2 regions of the Bradyrhizobium sp. WSM2793 genome follow, and region 2 is predicted to be linked to the other one. Evidence: riboswitches for the same ligand, from Rfam matches in the RefSeq annotation. Region 2 holds a riboswitch; the other holds the start of a gene.
The links. Region 2 has a riboswitch for S-adenosylmethionine ahead of A3AS_RS0103645 (homoserine O-acetyltransferase). Riboswitches for the same ligand answer to the same signal wherever they lie in the genome.

Region 1 (14,442 bases), on a different contig from region 2:
CATCCATCACGCCCTGCAGCAGCAGCCGGCGGGTCAGCACGGTGACGTCATGACCGACAAACACGACCTTGTCGCGGCCGGCATCGCTCAACGCCTTGTCACTCAAGGCCTTGGCGACGCCCTGGGTGCCGGCGCCGACGTTATAGAGGCCGACGATGTCGGCATGCTTGCCGAGCAGCCGCGCCAGCACCTGTTCGGAACGATCGTCCTCGTCGCGCCCTTCCAGCACCGGCAGCACGCTGAGGCCGGAAAATTCCGACGCCATCACCTGGTTGAAGCCGAAAATGCGCTCGGCATGGTCGCGCAGGCCCTGCGAGCCCGCGACGATCGCAACCTTGCCGGATCTTTGGCCGACCAGCCGTCCGACCAGCGCGCCGGCGGTGCGGCCCGCCGCGATGTTGTCGATGCCGACATAATGGTGGCGGCGCGACGACGGTACGTCGGACACCAGCGTCACCACCTTGGTGCCGGCATCGACGAGATCGTTGATCGCGGCGCGGACGCCCGGATGATCCAGCGCCACCACGGCGACGCCGTCGTACTCGCCCGACAGCACCTCCAATGAGGCCGCGAGCACGGAGGGGTCAAACACGTCGGTCGCGACCATCTCGACGCTGAGCCGGCGGGCCGAGAGCCAGGCGGACATCTCGCCGAGATAGGCCTCGATCTGCTGCATGAACGGGTTCGGCCCCGAGGGCATCACGAAGGCAAAGCGGCGGGCGCGGCCACGGGCGAGCTCGGCGGCGGCGACATGGGGCTGGAACGCGTTGCGCTCAATGGCCGCCTGGACGCGCCGCACCGTGTCCGGCCGCACCCCCGGTCGGTTGTGCAGCACGCGATCGACCGTCGCCAGGCTAACGCCCGCCTCGCGGGCGATGTCCTTCAGCGTCAGCGCGGTCGCGGTGAGGGTCTCGGCCATCGCTGAAGGTTAGCAGAGGTGTTTTGAGGTACGCAACTCATTTTGAGGATCGTCGCCGCAGCGCCTCGAGTTGCGGTTGTAACCACAGAGGTAAACACGCCCCCAGCCCGACCCGCGTCTCGCTCGAACCCTGGACGCGCGGCCGCCACCGCCTTGCCTGGGTCGGCAAGCGGGTCCAGCCGCTCCCGCAGCCGGCCAGAGCGTTGACCGGACCTGTCGGCAGCCATAGGGCCTGCCCTGATCTCACATCTTCCCGTAGGAGGCGCCGCGCCGCGTGATGATGACGTAGCGCGCGTCCTGCCTGGTTTCGTTCTCGAAGATCACCGCGCGCATCACGTCGAAATCCAAGCAGTCGCCTTCGCGCAGGCGCACCGCCTTGGCGTCGATGTGCACGGCGATCGCACCCTCCAGCATCAGCAGTTGCTGGGTAAAGGCGTTGCGGCCCCAGGGGCTGTAGGGCACCCGCCCGCCGGCCGGCAGATCGACGACGATGATCTCGATGCCGCTCGCCGCATCCGTCGGCGAGGCGTGCCGGCGGCGATAGCCGCTGTCGGGGTCACGCCAGTGCGGCTGGTCGGCAAGCCGCACCAGCCGCTCCGGCGGCTTCTCGGCGAGCGCGACGACATCGCTGAGCGACACGTCGAGCGCAGCGCAGAGTCGTCCCAGCAGCGCAGCCGTCGCGCTGCTCTGCGCCCGCTCCACCCGCCCGATCATGGCGCGGCTGACGCCGGAACGCGCGGCGAGCTCGTTCAAGGTCATGCCGGCCTGCGTCCTCAGCGTCTTCAGGCGGCGACCGATCGCACGGTCGAGTTTCTGCTGGTCCATTTTTTCCGGTCTGGGCCTTCATCCGAACATGGCCCGGCACAAGGACCACAAGCCGCCGGGCGAGAGCAGCTTAGGGCGAGTAAGCAGTCAGCGCCGGGAGCGAGGAGCTAAGATATTGGAATCTCATGCACCGCGAATGCGCGCATTGTCAGGTTGTCGAACGGGACATTTCAATCGGGGAAGCTTGGAGCGGGCGAAGGGAATCGAACCCTCGTATGCAGCTTGGGAAGCTGCCGTTCTACCATTGAACTACGCCCGCTTATGCGCGGCTTGCGCGCCCGTCCTGATTAGCCGAGACGGCGCCTCCCGCCAAGCGGTTTGGCGCAGCCAGCCGGCCGGTTATTAACGTCTTGGCAAGATTTTGGGTGCGTCGGATTGTGGCGGTGTTATGATCGCGTGTCTGGGGAGAGACGTGCACTGAGTGGGGCGTGTGCATGGTGGGGCGTGGCTACGCGATATTCGACACGGCGATCGGACGCTGCGGCATCATCTGGAGCGACACCGGCGTGGTGGCCGTGCAGTTGCCGGAGGCGCGGGAGATCGACACCCGCCGCCGCATTTTTGCGATCCATCCCGAGGCGCGCGAGCAGCGCCCTTCCAACAATGCCGAGCTTGCGATCGAGGGCATCGTGAGCCTGCTGCAGGGCAATGATCCCGATTTTTCCGAGGTCAGCCTGGATGCCGGCGGGGTGCCCGGCTTCAACCGCCGCGTCTATGAGTTCGCCTGCTCCATTCCGCGCGGGGAGACGCGGACCTATCACGAGGTCGCCAAGGCGCTGGGGGCTTCAGGCGCGGCACATTCGGTGGCACAGGCTATCGCCAAAAATCCCTACATGCTGATCGTGCCCTGCCACCGGGTACTGGAGGCCGGCAATTACACCGATCGGCTCTCGCCGTATGGCGGGGTGATCTCCAAGCGGCGGCTGCTGGCGTTCGAGGGCGCCCAACCGGTCGCCAGCAAGACGCTGTTCGAGGTGCTGCTCCCCGTTGCTCCGCCGCGCGCGCCTAGCTAGGGCGCGATCATGGTCGCACCCTAGCTTTTTTGGGCATGATCTTATCGGACAACCGCTACACACTTGTCCGGATCATGCCTAGATAGGCGGGATGGACGCGACCACACTGCTGACGTCACAATCGATGATCGTTTCCGAGTTTCGCTGCGACGCGGGACCGGACGACACGCCATTTGCCGAATGCCGCACCGGGCATTCCATTGCCTATGTCCGCTCGGGCAGCTTCGGCTGCCATTGCCGCGCCGGCTTCTTCGATCTGGTGGCGGGCTCGATGCTGGTCGGCGCGCCCGGCGAGGAATACACCTGCACGCATGAGCATGTCAGCGGCGATGTCTGCCTGTCGTTCTTCCTCAGCGCGGACATGGTCGATGCCCTCGGCGGGAGGCGCGAGATCTGGCAGGTCGGTGCTACGCCGCCGCTGCCCGAATTGATGGTGCTGGGCGAGCTCGCCCAGACGGCGGCAGATGGCAACAGCGATATCGGCCTCGACGAAGTCGGCCAGATCCTGGCCGGCCGTTTTATCGACGTCGTTTCGGGCAGGGCGCGCAAGCCGGCCACCCCCACCGCCCGCGACCGCCGCCGCGCGGTCGAGGCCGCGCTGTGGATCGACGACAACTCGCATGCCGAGGTCGATCTCGAACAGGCCGCCAAGCAGGCGGGCCTCAGCCCGTTCCATTTCCTGCGGCTGTTCTCGAGCGTGCTCGGCGTCACCCCGCATCAATATCTGTTGCGCTCGCGGCTGCGGCACGCCGCGCGGCTGCTCACCGATGACGACATCGCGGTCACTGATGTCGCCTACGACGTCGGCTTCGGCGATCTCTCCAACTTCGTCCGCACCTTCCACCGCGCTGCCGGCGTATCGCCGACCAAGTTCCGCCAGGCCTCGCGCGGGGAGCGCAGAATCTTCGCTGAACGCCTCGTCCTCAACTGAGACAGGTCGGCGGAATGGCGGGGTAATAGTCTGTTGACCAGACGGGCGCGTCGTACTGGGCTTACGGCACGCCGCGCGATATTACAACCAAAGAGCGAATCAACGCTCTTTGAGTGCGGCGACCCGGCAGATGAACAGTGCCCCGAGTGACGTGATTGCGGCCACACTGATCGCGCTTGCCGTCGGCCTCGCTTTCATCGCCGGCTGTGCCGTCTATTATGGCCGCCAGATCACCTCGCGCAGGATTCCGATGCAATGGGGCACCGACGGTCAGCCGGCCTGGTTTGCACCACGCCTCATCGGGCTCTGGTTCAGCTTCGGCGTCACGGCCGCCCTCTCCGCGTTTCTGCTCGTGCTCGCCCTTCATGACCCGCAGAAGCTCACGGCCCTGATCGTCGCAACGGTCAGCGTGATCGGAACGAACATGTGGGTTCACGTCTATCACCTGAAACGGGTGATCCGGTGGCAGTCGGAGGTGCCGGCGAGCTAAAGCGCGATGCGATGAGGATGAATCGTCATCGCGCTTTAGGTTGTTGTTTGAGCATGACTTTTCGGAAAACCGCTGCGCACTTTTCCGGATCATGCTTTAGCCGGCTACCGAGCGCAAGATTCTCCAAGAGTCGCCCGCCTCACCCCGACTAGGGTTGTCTCCGGCGCGCGCCATTTTCGGCGCGCTTTGCAAATGGAGACGATCATGTACGACCACATCGGACTTCGCGTTGCCGATCTCGACGCCGCCACGCGCTTCTATACCGCGGTGCTGGCGCCGCTCGGTTACGTCCTGTGCTCCAGCGGCGACGGCTATGCCGGCTTCGGGCCGAAGGGCGAGCCGGCGCTGTGGCTGCACCTGAACAAGGGCCGTAAGGCTGACGGCGCACACATTGCGTTCCGCGCCGGGAATCATGACGCGGTCAAGGCGTTCCACAGCGAAGGCCTGAAGAGCGGCGGCCGCGACAATGGCGGCGCCGGGCCGCGCAAGGATTACAGCCCGACCTATTACGCGGCGTTCCTGATCGACCCTGATGGCAACAATGTCGAGGCGGTCTGTGTGTAGAAGCCGCCGCGCACGAGCACTCGTAGGGTGGGCAAAGCGACTTGTCCGACGTAGCTCGAAGAGCGAAGGCGGAAGCGTGCCCACCAACTGTCCCCGTCAATCCAAATGGTGGGCACTGCGCTACGCGCCTTTGCCCACCCTACAAAACTGCTTTTGAGGAAACTCCATGGCCTCCATCCACAACCACATCTCCATCAATGCCCCGGCGCGCGATGTCTGGGATGCGGTGCGCGATTTCGGCGCGCTGCATGAACGACTGGCACCCGGCTTCGTCACCGCCTGCACGCTCGACGGCGATGCGCGTATCGTCACCTTCGCCAACGGCTCGGTGGCGCGCGAGGTGCTGGTCGATTGCGACGACGCGCGGCAGCGCCTCGTCTATGCCATCAACAACGAGCGGCTGAGGCACTACAGCGCGTCGGTGCAGGTGATCGCCGACGGCGAGCGGAGAAGCCGCCTGGTGTGGATCATCGACATGCTGCCGAACGAGCTTGCAGCCTACGTCCAGGGCCAGACCAAGGACGCCGTCGTTGCGATACATCAAGCGTTTCCGCCCGCTGCAGCCTAGCGGCGGTCCGCGCGGCTCTGTGAGTTTTCTCACAGAGCTCCGCCCTCGCCAGCCGTAACCATCGCGGCGTGCGTCCTGTTGGCTCCACTCTCCCGGCGGCGCCACGCACGCGAGGAGCATGTCATGCGAGGTGCGGACAAGGTGATTTGCCAGGCGGCCGCCGTGCTGCTGCTGTTTTCCGTCGCGAGCTCGCCGGCGAAGGCGCAGTTCTTCGGCGGCGGAGGTGCCGGCGGCGAGGACATGATGACCCAGATGGCCCCGATGCTGGAGATGATGAAGGCGAAGATGGGCAAGCGCCGCTTCGCCATGATGATGCAGACCATGGGCCCAATGATGAGCCGCATGATGGAGAATGGCGGCGGAGGGCTTGGTGGCATGATGGGCGGCGGCGGCCTCGGTGGCCTCGGCGGCGGCAATCTCGGCGGCGGCTTCGGCGCACCCAATTACGGCGGCTACACCCCGATGGCTGGCGGCACCATGCCGGCCGGTTATGGCGGCGTTGGTGGCGGCGACATCATGGGCATGCTCGGCGGCGCCGGAGGCGGCGACATGATGGCGATGATCCCGCAATTGATGCGGCTCGCCAATGTCGGCGGCGGCGGCCATCGCCGCCACAAACATCGCTAGTCGGCAGCGCCCGAGAGAGCCGGCTTGATCGCAGCCTTGCTCGCGCGCGGTCCCCAGCGCGTCAGCACCACGCTGGAGAATGAGAGCAGGCCGAGCACGACCATCGAGCTTGCGGCCAGCCAGAAAAAGCTCTGTGCGGTCGCCTCGTGGGTCGACAGCCACCAGCCCGCCGCCGAGATGTAGATCAGTCGCGCCGTCTGCGCCAGCACCGGACCGATCACCTTGGCCGCGCCTTGCGACGAGAAATACATCGTCGTGGCAATGCCGAAAAAGGCGTAGAACGGTCCGACCGTCGAGAGATATTGATGGCTCGCCGCGCGCACGGCCGCGCCGTCGGTGAAGATGTTGATCCAGAGATCGGGGAACATCGCAACGACGCATGCCGGCGCGCCGACGGCCACGAAGGCGGCAGCACTGGCGATCCAGGCGACGCGCCGCGCACGCGCGATGTTGCCTGCGCCGATTGCCATGCCCACCATCGGCACGCAGGCGATACCGAACGAGAACGCGATCGAGGTCAGCAAAAATTCCAGCCGCGCGCCGATGCCGTAGCCGGCGAGGATCGTGGTGCCGAATGTTGCCAGCATGTGGGTGAAGATCGAGATCGTCAGCACCGATTGCAGCGGCGAGAAGCAGGCGATCGCGCCGACCTTCAGGATGTCGAAAAACATCGCCCACTGGATGCGCAGGCCGCGCAGCTTCGGTGTAACCCGGGCGCGGCCGGAGAACAGGTACCAGCCCATGATGCAGATATTCATGGAATAGGCGATCAGCGCGCCGGCCGCGACGCCGCGCATGCCGAACTGCGGCACCGGCCCGAGCCCGAGGCCGAGCGTGCCGCCGAGCACGATCTGCCAGGCCGCCGAGTTGAGGATCAGGAACGACGGCAGCTTCATGTTGCCGGTGCCACGCAGCACGCCGGCCATGGTGTTGAGCAGCCAGGGCAGCACGGCGCCGCCGAAAAATACCTGCGTGTAGGCGACCGCATGAGTCAGCACATCGCCGCGGCCGCCGAGCATCTCGAGCACTTTGGGCCCGAAGATCAGCATGCCCAGCATGAAGACGAGACCGAAGCTGATGCCGATCAGGATCGCATGCATGGCAAGCGTGCCGGCACGCTCGCGATCGCCGGCACCGAGCGCGCGTGCAATGGCGGACGCGACCGCACCGCCCATGGCGCCGCCCGACATCGTCATGGTCAGAATGATTGTCGGAAACACCAGCGCCATCGCCGCCAATGCCTCGACGCCGAGCCGGCCGATATAGGAGGTCTCCGCGATTACCGTACAGGTGCCGGCCGAGAGCGCGATCACGTTGGGCCAAGCGAGGGAGAGCAGCGTGCGCAGAATCGGCCCGTCTACAAGCGCGCTTCGCACCGGCCGCGGGGGCGGCGGCAGCGGACGCTCTTGCTCATCGACCGGGATTTCGGCGATGTCGGACATGTCCTCTCCGGGGCACGGGGCGCCATTCGCGGCGCGGCAATGCGTAGCTGTGCCAATTATTTTCTTCGCGCAGAAGGCGCGGCGAGAGGCTTGTTAGCACGGCCCGCCGCGATTTCTCCTGCGCCAGCTGCAGGCGTGCCCTGCGGCAGCGCATTTCAGCCCGTGAAATTGCGGCTGTTGTTCTCCCTCTCCCCGCACGCGGGGAGAGGCGAAGCGCGCGGCGGCGCCATCGCCTATTCCACGGTCCAGACCAGCGGCGGACGGCCGCCAGCAGCAGTGCGCATGTGGACGCCGATGTGCCGCCCGCATCCCGCAGCCAGGCCTTCGAACAATCCCTCCAGGACCTTGGCGCAGGCGCCGTGATAGTCGGCAACGTCGTCCATCAGCTTCCAGCTCTGCTGGCGGATTTCGAACGTGCCTTCGGATTGCGAGGTCTCGGCCCTGTCATCCTGCGCCGCGAACAGCCCGTTCAGGAACGACGCGAATTCGTTTGCCCCGCCGCGGCTCATCGCCAGCGCGGCGGCGACTTCGTCGAAATATTGCATGCCGATCAGCTTGCCGGTGAGGTGCAGCAGATAGCCGGCATCTTCCGGGCCAAACAGCTGCACCATCACGGGCGCCGCCGTGCGCACATATTCCATCGCGTAATTGCGATAGGCTTTTTCGAGGCGCGGTTTCGGCCAGCTCGCAACCGGCAAGGCCGGCGCAGTCTTCGCATCGAACAGCGGCGCTTCGAGGTGGCGCGCGAACACCAGGCGCTGATCAAGTTCTAGCGGATGATCGTATTGGCAATAATAGCCTTCCAGCCCATCCTGGCCGTCGACGCTCTGCTTGGTGCAGACGAAGCCGAGCCTGAGATCGCCGAGCGCAACGCCATTATTGGCGTGCCATCCCCGCAGCATCGCGCGGGAGACCTCGCCCGGCACGCCGCAGATCGCCGTGCCTTTCCAGATCCAGCGCGGCGGCGGATAGCGGATCCAGGCCTTGGCGTCGCTCTCATACATGTATTCGACGTGCACGCCGCCGATCCAGTTGGAGAGATAGTGATATTGCGCGGCCGCCACCGCCGGCGGCAGATGATCGATCCCGAGCTTCCTAAGCCCCGGCAGGAAGCGCTCCTGCTGCTGGCGGCGGAATACGCGGAAGACGAACTCCGCTGCATCCGCAGTGCCGCGCCGCGTGACGACGGTGAGGATGAGGCCGGTGAAATAGGCGTGGTAGAGGTCGGCGACCGCCCGCCAGCGCTTCCATTGGGCTTCCTGCGCTGCGTCAGCTGCGGCGGTCATTCGTTTCGCTCCCGATCGTTGTTGCGATCGAGTGTGTCACCGCGCCTTCCGGCAGGCAACATGACGCCCGTGCAGAGCGCCCTGCGCGGCCACCCGCCAATTCCGCATCACGAAGTTTGCTGCGGTGGCGTCTTGGCCGCGCGCTCTCGCTCGACCCGTTCGGTGACATCGCGCGCCATCGCGACCGATCCCAGGACGGTGCCGCCGGAATCCCGCACCAGTGCGAACGTCATCTCGATGTAGAGCTTGCGCCCGCTCTTGTGCAGCGCGCGGGTCAGTGTCGGCCTGCCCGCAAGCTTCATGCTGCCGCTGGCCAGCGCAGCTTCAAAGCCCTTCCAGTGCGCGGCGCGCAGATGCTCGGGAATGATCAGGTCGAGATTCTGGCCGAGCGCTTCCGTCGCGGAGAAGCCGAACAGCGCCGCCGCTGCACGGTTCCACCGCATGATCGTGCCGGAGCGATCCGAATAGATCAGCGCATCCGCGACGTCGTTGAGGATGTTTGCGTCGAGCTGGGATTGATCGGTCATGTCACCACCTCGTGTGGACTGTAGCCCGGATGGAGCGAAGCGTAATCCGGGATCGTGCCACAAGCGAGGGTGTCCCGGATTGCGCTTCGCTCCATCCGGGCTACGGAATTACACCCGAAAATGCTTGCTCAGCTTCAGGCCCTGGGCCTGATAGTTGGAGCCGATGCGCTGGCCGTACATCGCGTCGGGACGGGCCAGCATCTTCTCGTAGACGAGGCGGCCGACGATCTGGCCGTGCTCGAGGATGAACGGCACTTCGCGCGAACGCACTTCCAGCACGGCGCGCGATCCCAACCCGCCCGCGCCGGCATAGCCGAAGCCGGGATCGAAGAATCCGGCATAATGCACGCGGAATTCACCGACCAGCGGGTCGAACGGCACCATCTCCGCGGCGTAGTCGGGCGGCACCTGCACGGCTTCCTTCGACGCCAGGATGTAGAACTCGCCGGGATCGAGGATCAGGCTGCCGTCGGGGCGGGCCGAGATCGGCTCCCAGAAATCTTCCACCGCGTATCCGGAGCGACGATCAACGTCGACGACGCCGGTGTGACGCTTGGCGCGGTAGCCGACGAAGCCGTTTGCCTTCTCGCCGGAGAGATCGACGGAGACGGCGACGCCGCCCGAGAGATCAGCATCGTCGATGTCGACGAGGCGCTCGGCGGCATGCAAGCCATCGAGCTCGTCCGCGTTGAGGATGGCGTCACCGGTGCGGAAGCGCACCTGCGACAGACGCGAGCCCTCGCTGACCAGCACCGGAAACGTCTTCGGGCTGATCTCGGCATAGAGCGGGCCGTGATAGCCGGCGCCGATCATGTCGAAGCGGCGGGTGCCATCGGCGATGACGCGGGTGAAGACGTCGAGCCGGCCGGTCGAGCTCTTCGGGTTCGCCGCCGCGACGATCTCCGGCGGCAGCGCGAGGCTCTCCAGCAGCGGCACGATGTAGACGCAGTTGGTCTCCAGCACGGCGCCGTCGGCGAGGCTGAACTCGTGCAGCTTCAATTCGTCGATGCGCTCGGCGACGGTGGCGCCGGGACCGGGCAGGAAGCTGGCGCGGACGCGATAGGCGATGTCGCCGAGACGCAGATCGAGGCTCGCCGGCTGGATCTGGCTCTCGACGAAGTCATAGGCGGGCAGGATGAGCCCCGCCGCCGCCATCGCCGCGATCATGCGGTCGGGCAGGATACCATTGGCGTCGGGCGCGACCGTGAACGTCAACCGGGGGTCCTCATGGGGTCAGATGCATCCGGACATGCCGGAAATACAAGTCTTTTACGGCTATCCGATGGACGCCTTGACGGAAAGGGCATTGCGGAATATGAGCATCACTTATCCCGTGGTGATTTGAGCCGGCCGGCTTGCAGCCACGTTAAATAAGTCGCTAAACAGGCCGGGGACCTCTGTGATCCCGGCCCGTGGATATATCCAGGCCGGTTTTTTTGTGACCGTTTTCGACGAGACGGTCATGTCGGAGGTACCTATGTCGAAGTCGACCACCAACTACCGTCCCGAAACCCGCCTGGTCCATTCCGGCACCCTGCGCTCGCAATATGGCGAGACGTCGGAGGCGCTGTTCCTGACCCAGGGCTACGTCTACAACAGCGCCGAGGAATGCGAGGCGCGGTTCAAGGGCGAGGATCCCGGCTTCATCTATTCGCGCTACTCCAATCCCACCATCGCGATGTTCGAGCGCCGCATGATCGAGCTCGAGGGTGCCGAAGCCGCGCGCTCGGCGGCGACCGGCATGGCCGCGGTGACGACGGCGATCCTGGCGCCACTGAAGGCCGGCGACCACGTCGTGGCCTCGCGCGCCCTGTTCGGCTCGTGCCTCTACGTCGTCCAGGACCTGCTGCCGCGCTACGGCATCGAGAGCACGCTGGTCGACGGAGCCAATCTCGATGAATGGCAACGCGCGGTGAAGCCCAACACCAAGACGTTCTTCCTGGAGAGCCCGACCAACCCGACGCTGGACGTGCTCGACATTCCCGGGATTGCCGAGATCGCGCACAAGGGCGGCGCGCGACTCGTCGTCGACAACGTGTTCGCGACCCCGATCTGGCAGAGCCCGCTCGCGCTCGGGGCCGACGTCGTGGTCTATTCCGCGACCAAGCATATCGACGGCCAGGGGCGCTGCCTCGGCGGCATCATCCTGTCGTCGGAAGCCTTCATCGCCGAGCACATCCACAATTTCATGCGCCAGACCGGCCCGTCGATCTCGCCGTTCAACGCCTGGGTCCTGCTCAAGGGCCTGGAGACGCTGGGCGTGCGCGTGCGCGCGCAGACCGAAACGGCCGCGCGCATCGCCGACGTGCTGGCGAGCCATCCGAAGATCTCGCGACTGGTTTTCCCGGGCCGCGCCGATCATCCGCAGGCAGCGCTGGTGAAAAAGCAGATGCGCGGCGGCTCGACGCTGGTCGGCTTCGAGGTGAAGGGCGGCAAGGCCGCGGCGTTCCGCGTGCTCAATGAATTGAAGCTGGCGAAGATCTCCAACAATCTCGGCGACGCCAAGAGCCTCGTCACGCATCCGGCGACCACGACGCATCAGCGTCTGAAGCCGGAGGACCGCGCCGCGCTCGGCATCAGCGAAGGGTTCATCCGCTTCTCGGCGGGGCTCGAGCATGCCGACGACCTGATCGAGGATCTGACTGCGGCGCTGGAGAAGGCGTGAGGCGAAGCGAGATCTCGTAGGGTGGGCAAAGCGAAGCGTGCCCACGTCTTCTTCCTTCGTATCACTGAGCGATGGTGGGCACGGCGCTTTGCGCCTTTGCCCACCCTACGGCAGCGCGCCTACATCGGCCGATACGTTCTTACGTCCGCGGGCACGTTCACGCCCAGCTTGATCTGCCCCACCGAGCGGATGATGTCGTCGCCGAGCAGCTGGGCGAAGCAGGCATAGCCCCAATCGTTCATGTGCAGACCGTCGGCGATGACGAAGCTCTCGACCGGAATCGACTGGTTCTCGTGCCAGTCGCGCATCACCTCGAAGCGCGGGAAGATGCCGACGTGACGAAGCTCGGCGACCTTGCCGAGCAGCTTCACCATCTTGCCGGCGCTTTCGCCGCGCTGGTTGACGGCCGGCGAATATTGCGGATCGACCAGCACGATGTCGGCGCCGCCGGCGGCCTGGATGCGGCTGATGCCGTCCTCGACCAGTTTGGCGGTGTCGCCGGGATCGAGATTGCGCAGCACCGCGTTGGTGCCGACCTGCCAGATCACGAGATCCGGATGCACGTCGATCACCTGGGTCTGGAGGCGCTTCATCATCTCGGGCGCATCCTCGCCGCCGACGCCGGCATTGACGACGGTGATGTCGGCGGTCGGATAGTGTCGGCGCAGCTGGGCGGCGAGACGGTTCGGATAGTTGAACTCCGGCGAGCTCGCGCCGAATCCTGCGGTCGACGACGAGCCGAACGCGACGATGAGGACGGGCTGGCCGGCGACGAGCTTGCCCGCGACATGCGGCAGCGAGCCCATCGCCTTCGAGCCGCCCTTCGGCGGCAGGCAGGGCACGCGGTTGAAGACGTCGCCGGCGGATTTGGCGACCTGCTTCACCTTGTCGATGGCGCGCGCGGTGATGCCGCGCTGCTCGGGCGAGGTCACGGCAACGGTGGTCTGGGACGGCGAAGCGGGAGCGGGATCAGCCGACTGCGCCGGTGCTTGTGTCGCCTGCGCGGCTTGGGTCTGCGCATGGGACCGCGGGGCCGGCGCCAGCAACAACAGCACTGCTGCTGCAGGCGCGGCCAGCCATGCCGTCAGGCAAAAAGGGCGGAGAGAACTCATTAACACTAGACCTCAATTTTGCTGCTGGGCCGGCTCCAGATGGGCTGCGTCGATCACGAACTGTGCCAACGCCCGGCCAAGGCAATCATGAACCTGCTTCGCCAATTCGGGCCCGCGGGACGGGCTGAACAGGTCGAACTGACCCTGATCATTCCACTGCCGCATGATCGTGAAACGATCGAACAGCGGAATATCATGCTCCTGCGCCACGACGCGCATATTATCGAGAAACGGTTGGGCCGAGATCATCGTTTCGGTACGCGGGCTGTACTGCAAATTCATCAAGACGACGTCGGCCCCTGCCTTTTGCAACGCAACAACCCCCTCGGTGACGGCGCTGCGAAATTCGTCGGGATCGATGGATCGGATGGCATCCACGGTCCCGGTCTGCCAGACGACCAAAGTAGGCGTTTTTGCTTCCATCAACTTAACGAAGGTCGAGGCGGCCTCCTCCGCCGTTCGCTTGCTCTGTATTTCTACGGAGACGTGCACCGCTTCCGACGGCGGCAGCTTTTCCTTCAGAATCGCTTCCATACGCGCCGGATAGGAGCTGCCCTCCGAGGATGGAATCGTGGTCGAACGGCTGCCGACGACCAGGATTTCGAGCGGCTTGCCGGCCTTGACGGCCTCGGCGACCTTGGGAAGCTGGCTTTCGCTGGTAAGCAGATAAGACGGCAATTCGCACGCCGCGGGCGCGGTGGCAGCGCCAGACGCAGCATCGCCCGCGCGCGCCACAGGCGCGGCGAGGCTACCGCATAGCAGGACCAGGCTCAGGAGAACCTTCGCCTTCATCAGCCCCCTCCCGCCAGATCGGCGTTGCCGACGGCGTTTTTGGTTTTCGCACCGCTCTTGTCAGCCACGCGCTTGTACCACGAAATCACCCAGGCCACGCCCCACATGATCAGGACCCCGGAGAGACTAATCAGCGCATGCATGGCTGCGCCGCCGGAGACTTCGGCGAGAATGAAATGCCCGGCGAAGGCCAGGAAGACGCCGAGGCAGAAGATCTCGAGAGAATGCTGGCCACATAGAATCAATGGTCGTAGCCAGCGCGATTTCAAGCCCGGCCAATCCCGGGGTAGGAAGCGTACGGTGAGCGCGGCCAGCGCCAGGAAATGCGTGAAGCGCAGCACGTCGAGATCGGTCTTGTCGATCGGATACATCCACTTCTCGACCCGCTTCGGCATGAATTGGGAGAGCTGCGGCACGTACCAGGTCAGCGTCACGTAGAACGCCGCGGCGAGGTATGCGATCGCGATCCACATTGTCACGGGCGAAGCCAGGATACGCGACATCCGTCGCGCACCTCCGAGCGCGCACCATGCACCGAAGACGAACAGCAATTGCCAGGCGAAGGGATTGAAGGCCCAGAAGCCGTTAGGATAGGCCGACAGGTAAAGATCGTATTCCCAGGTGACCGCGTAGAGCGCGACCGAGAGGCCGAGCGTGACGTCGGGACGCCATTTCATCGAC
Region 2 (14,442 bases):
TGACGCTGGATCACGCGCTTCAGCGGCCTTGCGCCGTAGGCGGGATCCCAGCCCTTGGCGGCGAGCCAGTCGCGTCCGGCGGCATCGAGCGTCAGCACGATCTTGCGATCGGTCAGCAGCCTCTGCAGCCGGGCGAACTGGATCTCGACGATCCGGCCCATCTCGCTCCGCTGCAAGCGGTGGAACAGGATGATCTCGTCGACGCGGTTGAGGAATTCGGGGCGGAAATGCCCGCGCACCATTGCCATCACCTGCTCGCGCACGGCCGAAGTGTCCTCGCCCTCCGGCTGGTTCACCAGGAATTCCGAACCGAGGTTCGAGGTCATGATGATCAGCGTGTTGCGGAAATCGATGGTGCGGCCCTGGCCGTCGGTCAGGCGGCCGTCGTCGAGCACTTGCAACAGGACGTTGAAGACGTCGGGATGCGCCTTCTCGATCTCGTCGAACAGCACCACCTGGTAGGGCCGGCGCCGCACGGCCTCGGTGAGCGCGCCGCCTTCGTCATAACCGACATAGCCCGGAGGCGCACCGATCAGCCGCGAGACCGAGTGCTTCTCCATGTATTCGGACATGTCGAGGCGGACCATCGCGGTCTCGTCGTTGAACAGATACTCCGCGAGCGCCTTGGTCAGCTCGGTCTTGCCGACGCCGGTGGGCCCTAAGAACATGAACGAGCCCGTGGGGCGGTTCGGGTCCTGCAAGCCCGCGCGCGAGCGACGCACGGCGGTTGCAACCGCGCGCACGGCCTCGGCCTGGCCGACGACGCGGGTGCCGAGCTGCTCCTCCATCTTCAGGAGCTTTTCCTTCTCGCCCTCCAGCATCTTGTCGACGGGCACGCCGGTCCAGCGCGAGACCACCTGCGCGATGTGATTGGCGGTGACCGCCTCCTCCATCATCTCGCCGGAGCCTTCACGGGCCTCGATATCCGCAAGCTGCTTCTCGAGCTGCGGGATCCGGCCATAGGCCAGCTCGCCGGCCTTCTGGAATTCGCCGCGACGCTGGGCGTCGGCGAGATCGACGCGCAGCGCGTCAAGCTCCGACTTCAGCTTCTGGGCGTTGGAGAGCTTGTTCTTCTCCGCGCTCCAGCGTGCCGTCAGCGCCGCGGACTTCTCCTCGAGCTCGGCGAGCTCTTTCTGGAGCGCCTCGAGACGGGACTTGGAGCCGGGATCGCTTTCCTTCTTGAGAGCTTCCTGCTCGATCTTGAGCCGGATGATCTCGCGGTCAAGCGAATCCAGCTCTTCCGGCTTGGAATCGACCTGCATCTTCAGCCGCGCAGCCGCCTCGTCCATCAGGTCGATCGCCTTGTCGGGCAGGAAGCGGTCGGTGATGTAGCGGTTGGACAGCGTCGTCGCGGCAACAAGCGCGGAATCCGTGATCCGCACGCCATGATGCTGCTCGTACTTGTCCTTCAGGCCGCGCAGGATCGAGATGGTGTCCTCGACCGAAGGCTCGCTGACGAAGATCGGCTGGAAGCGCCGCGCCAGCGCGGCGTCCTTCTCGACGTGCTTCTGGTACTCGTCGAGCGTGGTCGCGCCGATGCAGTGCAGCTCGCCGCGGGCGAGCGCCGGCTTGAGCAGGTTGGAGGCGTCCATCGCGCCGTCGCCTTTGCCGGCGCCGATCAGGGTGTGCATCTCGTCGATGAAGAGAACGTAGGTGCCCTCGCTCGCGGTCACCTCCTGGAGCACGGCCTTCAACCGCTCCTCGAACTCACCGCGGTATTTTGCGCCCGCGATCAGCGCGCCGAGGTCGAGCGAGAGCAGCTTCTTGTCCTTCAGGCTCTCCGGCACGTCGCCGTTGACGATGCGCAGCGCCAACCCTTCCGCGATGGCGGTTTTGCCGACGCCGGGCTCGCCGATCAGGACGGGATTGTTCTTGGTCCGGCGCGACAGCACCTGGATCGTACGGCGGATTTCCTCGTCGCGGCCGATCACCGGATCGAGCTTGCCGTCGCGCGCGGCCTGGGTCAGGTCGCGGGCATATTTCTTCAGCGCGTCATAGGCGTTCTCGGCGGTCGCGCTGTCGGCCGTGCGGCCCTTGCGCAGCGCCTCGATCGCCGCATTGAGGTTTTGCGGGGTGACGCCGCCCTTGGCGAGGATGGTGCCGGCCTCGCTGGTTTTTTCCAGCGTCAGGCCGAGCAGCAGCCGCTCGACGGTGACGAAGCTGTCGCCAGCCTTCTCGCCGGCCTTTTCGGCGGCATCAAAAGTGCGGGCGAGCTCGGGCGCCAGATAGATCTGGCCGGCGCCGCCACCGCTGACCTTCGGCACCTTGCCGAGGGCATCCTCGGTCGCCTTCAGGATTGCGCGGGAATTGCCGCCGGCGCGGTCGATCAGACCGGAAGCCAGCCCCTCATTGTCGTCCAGCAGGACCTTGAGCACGTGCAGGGTGGAGAACTGCTGGTGCCCCTCGCGCATCGCGAGCGACTGCGCTGACTGGACGAAGCCCCTGGAGCGTTCGGTGTATTTGTCGATATTCATCTTTTCTGTCCCTCGGCCTGCCCTCAGGGCCCTCTAAGGCACCCCAAACGGCATCTTCATTGGGTTTCCGATTACCGCATTGACGTTTCTCAACCGGTAACGGTCGTCTTCTGTCGGCGTTGCCGCCGGCCTGAGCCAGATGTGGGAAGCAGGTTGCGGATGCGAAAGAGGCGCGTTCACAATTTCGTGCGCCGATCCGCCGGCTTGGCGGGGCCAGGTCGAATCCCTTAAGTAGCGTCATGACAGCCAGCCAGACTGCCGAAATCACCGGCCTTTACCGCTACCCGATCAAGGGCCTGACGCCGGAGGCCCTGCGCCGCGTCCCCTTGCGGACCGGCCAGACCCTGCCCGCCGACCGCCGCTACGCCATCGAGAATGGCCCGAGCGGCTTCGATCCCGAGGCGCCCGAGTGGAAGCCGAAAATCCAGTTTCTGATGCTCGCACGAAATGAGCGGCTTGCCGGGCTCGACAGCCGCTTCGACGATGCCACCCATGTCTTGACCATCCGCAAGGACGGCCAGATCGTCGCCAGCGGCGATCTGGAAACCGCGGTCGGGCGCGCCGCCATCGAGCGCTACTTCGCGGAAAATTTCCAGCCGGAGCTGAAGGGCCCGCCGAAGCTGCTGTCCGGCCGCGATCACAGCTTCTCCGACGTCGCCCGGAAGGTGGTCTCCATCATCAATCTCGGCAGCGTCCGCGCCATCGAGACCATGCTGGGCGGGACCGCCGTGCATCCGCTGCGCTTCCGCGCCAATCTCTACGTGAAGGGCTGGCCGGCCTGGTCGGAGCTCGATCTCGTCGGCCAGACGCTGGCGATCGGCGCGGCGCGCCTGAAAGTGGTCAAGCGCATCGTCCGCTGCCCGGCCACCAATGTCGACCCGGTGACGGCCAAGCGCGATCTCGAGATACCGCCGACGCTCTCGCGCAATCTCGGCCACATGGACTGCGGCATCTATGCCGAGGTGATCGAAGGTGGCGAGATCGGCGTCGGCGATGCGATCGCGTTGGCAGAGCCGGAGCTGGTGTGAGCCGGCACCGGTACCGTAGGGTGGGCAAAGCGACTTGTCCGCCATAGCTCGAAGAGCGACGGCAGAAGCGTGCCCACGCAATTTCTGCGACGGAGAGAGATGGTGGGCACGGCGCAAGTGCGCCTTTGCCCACCCTACGGCTCCGTCGTTAGTTCGGCATCACATATGCGTAGATCCGGCCGCGCGAGACCGGCGCCTCGCGGACGCGGTTGCCGTTGTTGCCGGAGATCATGATCGGATTGCCCTGTGCATCGATGCCGGTGATGATGCCGACATGACCGCCGCGGCGACCGCGCGACATCACTGCGATGGCGCCGACCTGCGGACCGGAGACGCGGGTGCCGTAGCGGGCGAACGAGCTCGCCATGTCGGAGCCTGAGCCCTTATGGCCGGTATGCTCCAGCACCATGTTCATGAAGCGCGCGCACCACAGGCTGCCGCGCCCGGTCGGATTGCCGCCGACATAGCGGCGCGCCTCGGACACCAGGCTCGATCCGCCGCCGAAGCCGCCGCTTGCAGCCATGGTGTTGTTGGCCATGCCGCCGCTGTTGGCGTTCGGATCATAGCTCGCCTGGGTGTCGGCGAATCCGCTCGCCCGCAACTGCGCCGCGCTGCGCTCGAAGCGCGAGCTGCGTGCATGGTGGCGGTAATGATGATGTCTGGCGTGGTGCACGTGTGCGTGCCGCTCTGCGCTATGACGATGATGCGGCCGCGCTGAGGCCGGAGAAACGAACGCGGCAACCGCCGCGAAGAAGATCGCCAGCGCGACTACACAACGCGACAGGCGAGACGCAAACAACTCAAACATTCTTCATCCTTCGTTGACACCCCACTTCCCGATCGGCCCGTGCAACGGCCGACATCGGTCTGGCCGTTAAGCCGCCCGATGTGGCGAGAAAAAGACGCGGGCTGCCTGCGAATAGCTGTGATGATTTTGCGCCGACACTGATCGAGGCCGCCGCATTGCGGACAACAGCATTAACTGCAATCCTGCAAAGGCGGCTTGAAGAGAGGGGAACGGTTAATGCCCCACGCCACGACCAGGGACGACGTCCGCATCTATTTTGAGGAAGCGGGTCAGGGAACGCCGATCATTTTTCTGCACGAGTTCGCGGCCGACTACACCAATTGGGAGCCGCAGATGCGTTACTTCTCGCGCGGCCACCGCTGCATCACCTATTCGGCGCGCGGCTACACGCCGTCGGACGTGCCGGAGGGCGAGGTTTACAGCTACACGCATTTCTATAGCGATGCGCTCGCGGTGCTCGATCATCTCAGGATTGAGCGCGCGCATCTGGTCGGCCTGTCGATGGGCGCCTACTCCTCGCTCCAGATCGGGCTCAACGCGCCGCAGCGCGCGTTGTCGATGACGCTGGCCGGCGTCGGCTCCGGCTCGGATATCGAGAACCTGGAGGCCTGGCGCAAGCAGTGCCGCGCCAATGCCGAGCAGTTCGAGACGCTGGGCTCCGCCGAGGTCGCGAAAGTCACGCGCGAGGCGCCGAGCCGGATTCCCTTCCTGGTGAAGGATCCCCGCGGCCACGCCGATTTCTACGCCGCGCTGGCGCGCCACGACGCCAAGGGGTCGGCACGCACGATGCGCGGCTTCCAGGGCCGCCGCCCCTCGATTTACACGATGACGGATGCGATCAAGCGCGCATCGACGCCGGCGCTGATCATCTGCGGCGACGAGGACGATCTATGCGTCGGACCGAGCCTGTTCCTGAAGAAGCATCTGCCTGCGGCGGGGCTGGCGATGTTTCCGAAGTCGGGCCACGTGCTCAATCTCGAAGAGCCCGCGCTGTTCAACGCGAGCGTGGAGCGCTTCATCACGCTGGTCGAAGCCGGACGATGGCCGGAGCGCGATCCCAGGTCGCTGGCGCATTAGGCACAGGCGCAGCAAATACTCCGTCGCGTAGCCCGGATGGAGCGAAAGCGTAATCCGGGATTGTCAACGCGGCGCGACTTGCCCCGGATTGCGCTGCGCTTCATCCTGGCTACGGGGTTCGGTTAGGTCTGCACTATGAAACGCCCCGCGCTCTCAACTCCGTCACCCTGAGGTGGCCGCTTCTTCAGCGGCCCTCGAAGGGCGACGGCCACGCACTCGCCACAGCGAGAGATGAGCACGCCGAAACACTCGGCCGCTCATCCTTCGAGGCTCCCGGCGCGATGCTTCGCATCGCGCCACTCGCGCCTCAGGATGACGGGTCAGGCCGCAGCAGGCGAGAAAAACTACTTCCCGCCGCCGCGGCTGAGCAAGAACACCGCCTGCTCGCCGAACATGTTCCACACCCACCAGGGCAGATTCAGCGGCACCGGGCGGCCGTAGAGATCGAGCGCGACCGAGCGCTCCATCTTGACGTTGATCTCGTCGCAGAGCTGCACGAAATCCTTGATGGTGCAGAAATGGATGTTGGCGGTGTCATACCATGTCGCCGGCAAATTCTCGGTGCGCGGCATGTGGCCGCCGACCAGGAGCTGCAGCCGCATCTTCCAGAAACCGAAATTCGGGAACGAGACGATGGCGCGGCGGCCGATGCGCAGCAGATTCTCCAGCACCACGCGCGGCTGCCGCGTCGCCTGCAGCGTCTGCGACAGGATCACATAGTCGAAGGCGTCATCCGGATAATTGACGAGATCGGTGTCGGCGTCGCCCTGCACCACTGCAAGGCCCTTGGCGACGCAGCGATTGACGCCCTCGCGCGACAGCTCGATGCCGCGGCCGTCGATGCCGCGCGTCTCCAGCAGCTGGAGCAGATCGCCCTCGCCGCAGCCGACGTCGAGCACCTTCGAGCCGGGCTTCACCATCTCGGCGACCAGCAGATGATCGGCGCGATATTGACCGGACGAGGTGGTCGTCACGCCGTTCAGCGGCAGCGCTTCCTGTACAGACATCGCTAGCCGTCCTTCTTGCCGGTGAGCCCGCGCGCCTTGCCGGCGGATTGCAGGAAGGCGCGGGAGATGTCGAAGAATTCGGGAACGTCGAGCAGGAAGGCGTCATGGCCGCGATCGGTCTCGATCTCGGCGAACGACACCCGCGCGCTCGATGCATTCAGCGCGTGCACCAGCGCGCGCGATTCCGAGGTCGGAAACAGCCAGTCGCTGGTGAAGGAGACCACGCAGAAGCGGGTCTTGATGTCGACGAACGCCTTGGCGAGCACGCCGCCTTGGTCGGCGGCGATGTCGAAATAGTCCATCGCGCGCGTCAGATAGAGGTACGAGTTGGCATCGAAGCGCTCGACGAAGGACGAGCCCTGGTAGCGCAGATAGCTCTCGACCTGGAAGTCGGCGTCGAACGAGAAGGTCGGCAGCTCGCGGTCCTGCATGCGCCGGCCGAATTTTCGATGCAGCGCCGCATCCGAGAGATAGGTGATGTGCGCCGCCATCCGCGCCACCGCGAGCCCGCGATGCGGATGGATGCCGTGATCGGCATAGCCGCCGCCGTGCCAGTCGGGATCGGCCATCACGGCCTGGCGGCCGAGCTCGTGGAAGGCGATGTTCTGCGCCGAGTGCCGAGTCGCGCAGGCAATCGCCAGCGCGGAGAACACGCGGCCTGGATAGGCGGCGGTCCATTGCAGCACCTGCATGCCGCCCATCGAGCCGCCGACCACCGCAAACAGCGTGTCGACGCCGAGCCGGTCGACCAGCATCGCCTGCGCACGCACCATATCGGGGATGGTGATGACCGGGAAATCCAGGCCCCAGACCTTGCCGGTGGCAGGATTGATCGAGGCCGGCCCGGTCGAGCCCATGCAGCCGCCGATCACGTTGGAGCAGATGATGAAGTAGTGCTTGGGATCAATCGGACGTCCAGGGCCGACCAGCGTCTCCCACCAGCCGGGCTTACCGGTGACGGGATGCACATTGGCGACATGCTGATCGCCGGTCAGCGCATGGCAGATCAGCACCGCGTTGGAGCGATCGGCGTTGAGCTCGCCATAGGTCTGGTAGGCGATCTGGAACGGGGTGAGATCGACGCCGCAATCGAGCCGCAGCGGCTGCTCGGCGCCGAAATGCGCGATCTGCGAGCTTGGATGATCCACCTCGTGCGACCGCTCGTCGGCGCTGATCGCAGGACTCGGTATCGACTTGACGCCACCCATCTGACCATCGACCTCGTTTGCGATCAAACGCTGATCGCCACTTGCATCAGGCCATGAAAAACCCGGCCTGAACGATAGGTTCGGCCGGGATCGGAAGCGTCCCCGGCCTGTTTAGCGAGTTTTTTAACGTGGCTGCAAGCCGGCCGGCTCAAATGACCACGGAACGGGCAAAAACTACCGTCTTGGGTGGTTTTCGTCAAGTCGCGGCCGGGATCGGCCCAATTCGTCTCTCTCGCGTCGTCCGAAAAGGACGTGATTTCTCTTTGCTTTCGCCGTCCCGACTGCCTAATCAGAACATCCCCCATCGAAACCATCGACAGCCAGACATGTCCCAACGTCCGCCCGCGCCACCATCGCTCCAGGAACTGCGCAAGGAGATCGACGCGATCGACGAGGGCATGCATCGCTTGCTGATGCAGCGCGGCGACATCATCGACCGCCTGATCCAGGTGAAGCAGACCCAGGAGGTCGGCTCGGCGTTCCGCCCAGCGCGCGAGGCCGCCATGATGCGTGACCTCGTGCAGCGTCATCGCGGCATCCTGCCGCTCGACACGGTCGAGAGCATCTGGCGCGTCATCATCTCCACGTTCACTTACGTGCAGGCGCCGTTCTCGGTGCATGCCGACATCTCGGCGAGCGAGCCGGCGATGCGCGATTCCGCGCGCTTCCATTTTGGCTTCACCGTGCCTTACATCGCGCATTTCAGCGCACAGGCCGCGGTCGAGGCGGTGGCGAAATCCAAGGGCGATCTGGCGCTGGTCTCGGCGACGTCGAGCCGCACGCCATGGTGGCTCTTGCTCGAAACGGAAGGCGCGCCGAAGATCATCGCGCGGATGCCCTTCGTCGAGCGCGCCGACCATCCGGCGGCGCTGCCGGTGTTCGCGATCTCGCGGGTCGCCGACAGCGCCCTGGTGACGGAGGTCGAGACCTTCAGCGTCCGCGTCTCCGGCTGGAACGCCGAGGTCGCGCGGGCCCTGTCGCCGCTCGCCGAGATCGTGGCGGTACCCGACACCGCCTTCGACGGCGCAGCGCTGCTGGTCTCGGTCACGAATGCGACCAGCATCGACAAAATCAGGGCTGCCCTGATCGAGGCGGGGGCCTCGGTGCGCTCCACGGCCCTCGTCGGCAGCCACGCAACGCGCTATACGGTGCCCCCGACCGGGGCGAAATCGTAAACCACGCGCCGCGCCCCGCCATTTTCGGAGTTCAAGATGTCCCGCCCCGTGCCGAATCCCGGCATTCTCGATATTGCGCCCTACACGCCCGGCAAGAGCCCGGTCGCGGAGCCGGGCCGCAAGGTGTTCAAGCTGTCGGCCAACGAGACGCCGTTTGGGCCCTCGCCCAAGGCGATCGAAGCCTTCAAGCACGTGGCGGATCATTTGGAAGACTATCCGGAAGGAACCTCGCGCGTGTTGCGCGAGGCGATCGGCCGCTCCTTCGGTCTCGACCCCAACCGCATCATCTGCGGCGCCGGCTCGGACGAGATCCTCAATCTGCTAGCGCACACCTATCTCAGCCACGGCGACGAGGCGATCTCCACCACGCACGGCTTCCTGGTCTATCCGATCGCGACCATGGCGGTCGGTGCCAAGAACGTCATCGCGCAGGAGACCAACCTGACCTGCGACGTCGACGCCATCCTCAAGGCAGTGACGCCGAAGACCAAGCTGGTCTGGCTCGCCAATCCCAACAATCCGACCGGCACCTATGTGCCGTTCGACGAGGTCAAGCGCCTGCGCGCCGGCCTGCCGTCGCACGTGCTGCTGGTGCTCGATGCCGCCTATTGCGACTACGTCTCGCGCAACGATTACGAGATGGGGATCGAGCTGGTCGCCACCACCGAGAATACGGTGGTGACGCACACCTTCTCCAAGATCCACGGCCTCGCCGCGCTGCGCATCGGCTGGATGTTCGGCCCCGAGCACATCATCGACGCGGTCAACCGCATCCGCGGCCCGTTCAACGTGTCGACGCCGGCAATGTATGCCGCGGTCGCCGCGATCGAGGACACCGCGCACCAGGCGATGTCGAAGCAGTTCACCGAGACCTGGCGCAACTGGCTGACCGAGGAGATCGGCAAGCTCGGACTGAAGGTGACGCCGAGCGTCGCCAATTTCGTGCTGATCCACTTCCCGACCGACAAGGGCAAGACCGCTGACGACGCCGACGCTTTCCTGACCAAGCGCGGCCTCGTGCTGCGCGGCTTGAAGAATTACGGCCTGCCGCATTCGCTGCGCATGACCATCGGCACCGAGGAGGCCAACCGCCTCGTCGTCGACGGCCTGCGCGACTTCATGGCCGGCAAATGAGCGAGCAAGCGCACTTCCAGCGCGTCGCGCTGATCGGCTTCGGCCTGATCGGCGGCTCGATCGCGCGCGCTGCGAAGCTCCAGGGCCTGGCGGACGAGATCGTCACCACCGCGCGCTCGGAGAAGACCCGCGCGCGGGTGCTCGAACTCGGCATCGTCGACCAGGTCGTGGCGACCAATGCGGACGCGGTGAAGGATGCCGATCTCGTCATCCTCTGCATTCCCGTCGGCGCCTGCGGCGAAGTCGCGCGGGAGATCGCCGCGCATCTGAAGCCCGGCGCAATCATCTCTGACGTCGGCTCGGTCAAGGGCGCCATCGTCAGGGACATGGCGCCGCATCTGCCGAAGACCGTTCATTTCGTGCCGGCGCATCCCGTCGCGGGCACCGAGCATTCGGGGCCGGATTCGGGTTTCGCCGAGCTCTTCATCAATCGCTGGTGCATCCTCACCCCGCCGGAAGGCGTCGATGCGGCCGCGACCGATCGTCTGCGCGCGTTCTGGGCGGCGATGGGCGCCAAGGTCGAGGTCATGACGCCGGATCATCACGATCTCGTGCTCGCGATCACCAGCCATCTGCCGCATCTGATCGCCTACACCATCGTCGGCACCGCCGACGAGCTGGCGCAGGTGACGGAGTCCGAGGTGATCAAGTTCTCCGCCGGCGGTTTCCGCGATTTCACCCGCATCGCGGCGTCCGATCCGACGATGTGGCGCGACGTCTTCCTCGCCAACAAGGAGGCGGTGCTGGAAATGCTCGGCACCTTCACCGAGGATCTCGCAAAGCTCACCCGCGCGATCCGCCGCGGCGACGGCGAGGCGCTGTTCGACCATTTCACCCGCACCCGCGCCATCCGCCGCGGCATCGTCGAGATCGGCCAGGATTCGGCGGCCGCGGATTTCGGCCGCCAGCACGGGGCGCTGAAGAAGCCGTGAGTTCGTAGCCCGGATGGAGCGCAAGCGTAATCCGGGATTCTTGATCGCGGCTGGCACCGTCCCGGATTGCGCTTCGCTCCATCCGGGCTACGGCAGCTACGCCACCTAATACAGCGGCGGGATCTGGCCGACCTTGACCGGGCCGAGCAGCACGGCGCCGTCGACGAATTTCAGCGGGAAGCTTCTCGCCTTCTTGCCTTCCAGCATGCTCTCGGTGCCGATCGAGTTGATGCCGGCGGCAACGCCGGCATTGGCGTTCTGCTTGATCACCTTGCCGAGGCCGGGAACGGCGCGATCGAGCGCGCCGAACAGATTGTTGAGGTCCTGCGACTTCACCCCGGGCGCAACGCGGTCGAGCGTGGCCTGCGGCACACCCTCCTCCAGCATCTTCTCGATGCCCAGCGCGGGGATCAGGCGCTCGAGCCCCGTCACCGTCATCTGCAATTCGCCGTCGAGCCGGCCGTTGGCCGAGAGGGCGAGCGTGCCGGCCGCAACTGCGATCATCTCGCCCTGCTGAATCCGCGACTGCACGATCTCGATGTGGCCGCCGGCGGCCTGGATCTCGCGGAAGCGCTGCGGCCAGGGCTTTGGCGTCAGGTCTGACAGGCCCGTGATCTTGGCGCGCGTGTCCGCCTCGAACGGCTCGGCAAGCAGGGGATGAACGCCCTGGATGCTGCCCTGCGCGACATGGAGCACGGTCTCGATCACGGGATGATCGGCCGGCGAGCCGTCCGCGAGGCGTCCGTGCAGCTCGACCTGCTTGGCGCGCGCGAGCGGCACCTGCATGCTGCCGTCGAGACGATTGATGTTGGGATCGTCGAACACGATGGAGGCGCGGTCCGGCACGGCCGGCAGGCCGACCACGCTGCTGCGGCCCTTGCTCCAGTTCACCACGAAGGTGTTCTGCGTGACGCCGTCGGTCAGCGTCGCGGGCGCTGAGAATTCGGCGATGACGAGCTTGGGATCGTACACCTGGGCAACGACCAGGATGTTGTCGAGCTTGGCCGTGAACGGCGTCTTGCTGGCATTCTGCGAGACCAAGGCGACGCTGGCGCCGGAGCACTGGACCTCGAAGCGGAACGGGAAGCCGGCGATCGAGCGCTTGGCGCAATCATAGATGCGGCCGGACTTGGCCTCCTGCGCCCGCCACGCGTCGGCGGCCACTTCGGCCTGCGAGGCCGCGTAGAACCAGAAGCAGCTCCAGGCGACGGCGAGGATCAGGACGAGGACGGGGGCAATGAAAAGGCCCCAACGGGAACGGCGGCCTGCGGCAACGGTCATATTGGACATGCGGCGACCCTTTGGCCCCAGATTTTGGCAAATGTAAGCGAGGCCCGCCCCCGACGAAAGGCGGAGAATTCGCTTCGCTTGAGGGCGCGGTTCTGGTAGCCGTGCCCGAAATGTCCGAAATCACCCTCCCCTCCGTCACCACAGCCACGGGCGACCTCTGGGTGTTCGGCTACGGCTCGCTGATGTGGCGGCCGGGCTTCGACTTCGAGGAGCGCGTCCCGGCACGGCTGGTCGGCGAGCACCGGGCGCTCTGCGTCTATTCCTTCGTCCATCGCGGCACACCGGAGAAGCCGGGCCTGGTGCTCGGACTCGACCGCGGCGGCGCCTGCCGCGGCATCGCCTTTCGCGTCGCTGAAAAGAACCGCACCGACGTGGTCGCGTATTTGCGGGCGCGCGAGCAGGTCACCTCGGTCTATCGCGAGGTGATGCGCTCGGTGTGGCTGGAGAACGATGCGCGCCAGCGCGTCTCCGCGCTCGCCTATGTCGTCGACCGCGGCCATGTGCAATATGCCGGCCGCCTCTCGCTCGCCGAGCAGCACCGCCATGTCGTCCAGGGCCACGGCCAGTCCGGCGCCAATCGCGACTATGTCACCGCGACGGTGAAGGCGATCGAGGCCGAAGGTTTTCGCGATACGCAATTGCATCAGCTCGCAACCATGCTGCATGGGGAGGCGCATTCCCTGCACCCGCCGGCTCGCGACGATCGAGAGAGCCGCTAGAGCATGATCCGGAAAAGTGCGCAGCGGTTTTCCGAAAAGATCATGCTCAAACAATAAACTAAAGCGCGATGACGATTCATCCTAGTCTCATCGCGCTTTTAGCTCTCCGACGGGGCGTAACTCGGCGAGGCGCCAATCAGTTGCTCCTGCTCCTTGCGGCCGGCCTCGACGAGGCGGCCGGTTGCCTCTTCGATCGCCGTCTGCACACGGGAGAGAAACTCGTCCTTCGGCAGGCCTGACGGCAACGGATCGAGGAATTCCACCACGAGCGTGCCGGGATAGCGCATGAAGGTGCGGCGGGGCCAGAACAGGCCGGAATTGAGCGCGATCGGCAGACACGGCACGCCGCAGGACGAATAGATCTGCGCAAAGCCGGTCTTGTAGTCGGGCGGCGCGCCCGGCGCGCGGCGCGTGCCTTCCGGAAAGATGACGAGCTGCCGGCCCGAGCGCACCGCCTCGCGCGCCCGCCGCGTCATGTCCAAGAGCGCCTTCACGCCGGCCTTGCGGTCGATCGCGATCATCCCGGTCTTGACCAGGAACTGGCCGAACACCGGGATCTGCATGAGCTGACGCTTGAGGATGAAGATCGGACGATTGAAGAAGCCGGGCAGCACGAAGGTCTCCCAGAACGACTGGTGCTTTGCCACGATCACAAGCGGCCCCTGCGGGATGTTCTCGACACCGCGGAATTCGACCTTGATGTTGCAGACCACGCGCATCAGGACCAGCGTCGCCTTGGCCCACCATTGCGCGACCGTCAGCATGGCGCGCGGCGGCAATGCGAAGGTCGGCAGCGCCACGATCGCGAGGCAGACCAGCACGGCGTAGAACAGCACGTTGAACACGAGCGAGCGCAGGAAAATCAGGAACATCGACGATCCGATTAATTTGCCGATCAATTGGCCTGTGCGGTGGCAGGCCGCTTTGGCTGCTGACCTGCAGGCTGCTCCGACATCTCGGGCGAAAGGTCAATCCCGAAATCCTCCAGCCGCACCCTGAGCTCGGCCGCGACGTACTTGACATATTCCGACAGCAGCAGCCGCAAGGTGGACGCCGATGTCCACCACGGCTCCTCGCGCCATTTGTCGCCGACCACCGCGAACGGGATCAGCGTCGTCTGCGGCATCGCATGCGAGAATTCCACCAGCGCGCGCGGCATGTGATAGTTCGAGGTGACCACGATCAGCGACTTGAACCGGCGGCCGTCGGCCCAGCGCCGCGCCTCCGCCGCATTGCCGCGGGTCGAGAGCGCGGTGCGGTCGAGATCGACACAACAGGTCATGAAGGACTGGTTCTCCGGCAAGGTCCGGGAGATGTCGCTCGCCGTCGACGTCGGGTGCACGCCGGAGATCAGGAGCCGCCTGCCGTAGCCGGCGGCGAGCAGCTCCATCGCGTCCGACACCCGCGAGGAGCCGCCGGTCAGGACCACGATGCCGTCTGCCTTGCGGCTTGGGGCGATCTCGGCGCCGCGCAATTGCGACAGGAACGCGATGAAGCCCGCCGCCGCACCGACGAAGGCCAGCGCAATCGTCGACACCACGGCCGCGCGCAGCCAGCCGCGCGGCAGGTTCGGCGATCGATCGTCGGTCG

Region 1: linked by a shared signal. The riboswitch ahead of A3AS_RS0128035 (O-succinylhomoserine sulfhydrylase) and the one ahead of A3AS_RS0103645 (homoserine O-acetyltransferase) in region 2 are both predicted to bind S-adenosylmethionine.

Annotation. Positions count from the first base shown of each region.
Region 1 is NZ_KB902797.1:71,815-86,256, forward strand. Features, by position in the region: gene A3AS_RS0127970 (LacI family DNA-binding transcriptional regulator) at 1-919, opposite strand, end outside; gene A3AS_RS0127975 (helix-turn-helix domain-containing protein) at 1,163-1,744, opposite strand; tRNA gene A3AS_RS0127980 (tRNA-Gly) at 1,930-2,003, opposite strand; gene A3AS_RS0127985 (methylated-DNA--[protein]-cysteine S-methyltransferase) at 2,179-2,757, shown strand; gene A3AS_RS0127990 (helix-turn-helix transcriptional regulator) at 2,849-3,688, shown strand; gene A3AS_RS43885 (hypothetical protein) at 3,819-4,178, shown strand; gene A3AS_RS0128000 (VOC family protein) at 4,383-4,742, shown strand; gene A3AS_RS0128005 (SRPBCC family protein) at 4,909-5,310, shown strand; gene A3AS_RS0128010 (hypothetical protein) at 5,434-5,937, shown strand; gene A3AS_RS0128015 (MATE family efflux transporter) at 5,934-7,379, opposite strand; gene A3AS_RS0128020 (hypothetical protein) at 7,613-8,665, opposite strand; gene A3AS_RS0128025 (PAS domain S-box protein) at 8,773-9,192, opposite strand; gene A3AS_RS0128030 (2'-deoxycytidine 5'-triphosphate deaminase) at 9,301-10,407, opposite strand; SAM riboswitch at 10,516-10,595, shown strand; gene A3AS_RS0128035 (O-succinylhomoserine sulfhydrylase) at 10,670-11,857, shown strand; gene A3AS_RS0128040 (SGNH/GDSL hydrolase family protein) at 11,977-12,969, opposite strand; gene A3AS_RS0128045 (lipolytic enzyme) at 12,982-13,761, opposite strand; gene A3AS_RS0128050 (OpgC domain-containing protein) at 13,761-14,442, opposite strand, start outside.
Region 2 is NZ_KB902769.1:103,200-117,641, forward strand. Features, by position in the region: gene clpB (ATP-dependent chaperone ClpB) at 1-2,474, opposite strand, end outside; gene A3AS_RS0103625 (MOSC domain-containing protein) at 2,714-3,502, shown strand; gene A3AS_RS0103630 (TIGR02594 family protein) at 3,651-4,310, opposite strand; gene A3AS_RS0103635 (alpha/beta fold hydrolase) at 4,527-5,387, shown strand; gene metW (methionine biosynthesis protein MetW) at 5,732-6,394, opposite strand; gene A3AS_RS0103645 (homoserine O-acetyltransferase) at 6,397-7,602, opposite strand; SAM riboswitch at 7,693-7,772, opposite strand; gene A3AS_RS0103650 (chorismate mutase) at 7,929-8,777, shown strand; gene hisC (histidinol-phosphate transaminase) at 8,814-9,911, shown strand; gene A3AS_RS0103660 (prephenate/arogenate dehydrogenase family protein) at 9,908-10,843, shown strand; gene A3AS_RS0103670 (DUF2125 domain-containing protein) at 10,949-12,133, opposite strand; gene A3AS_RS0103675 (gamma-glutamylcyclotransferase) at 12,244-12,852, shown strand; gene A3AS_RS0103680 (1-acyl-sn-glycerol-3-phosphate acyltransferase) at 12,951-13,724, opposite strand; gene A3AS_RS0103685 (YdcF family protein) at 13,748-14,442, opposite strand, start outside.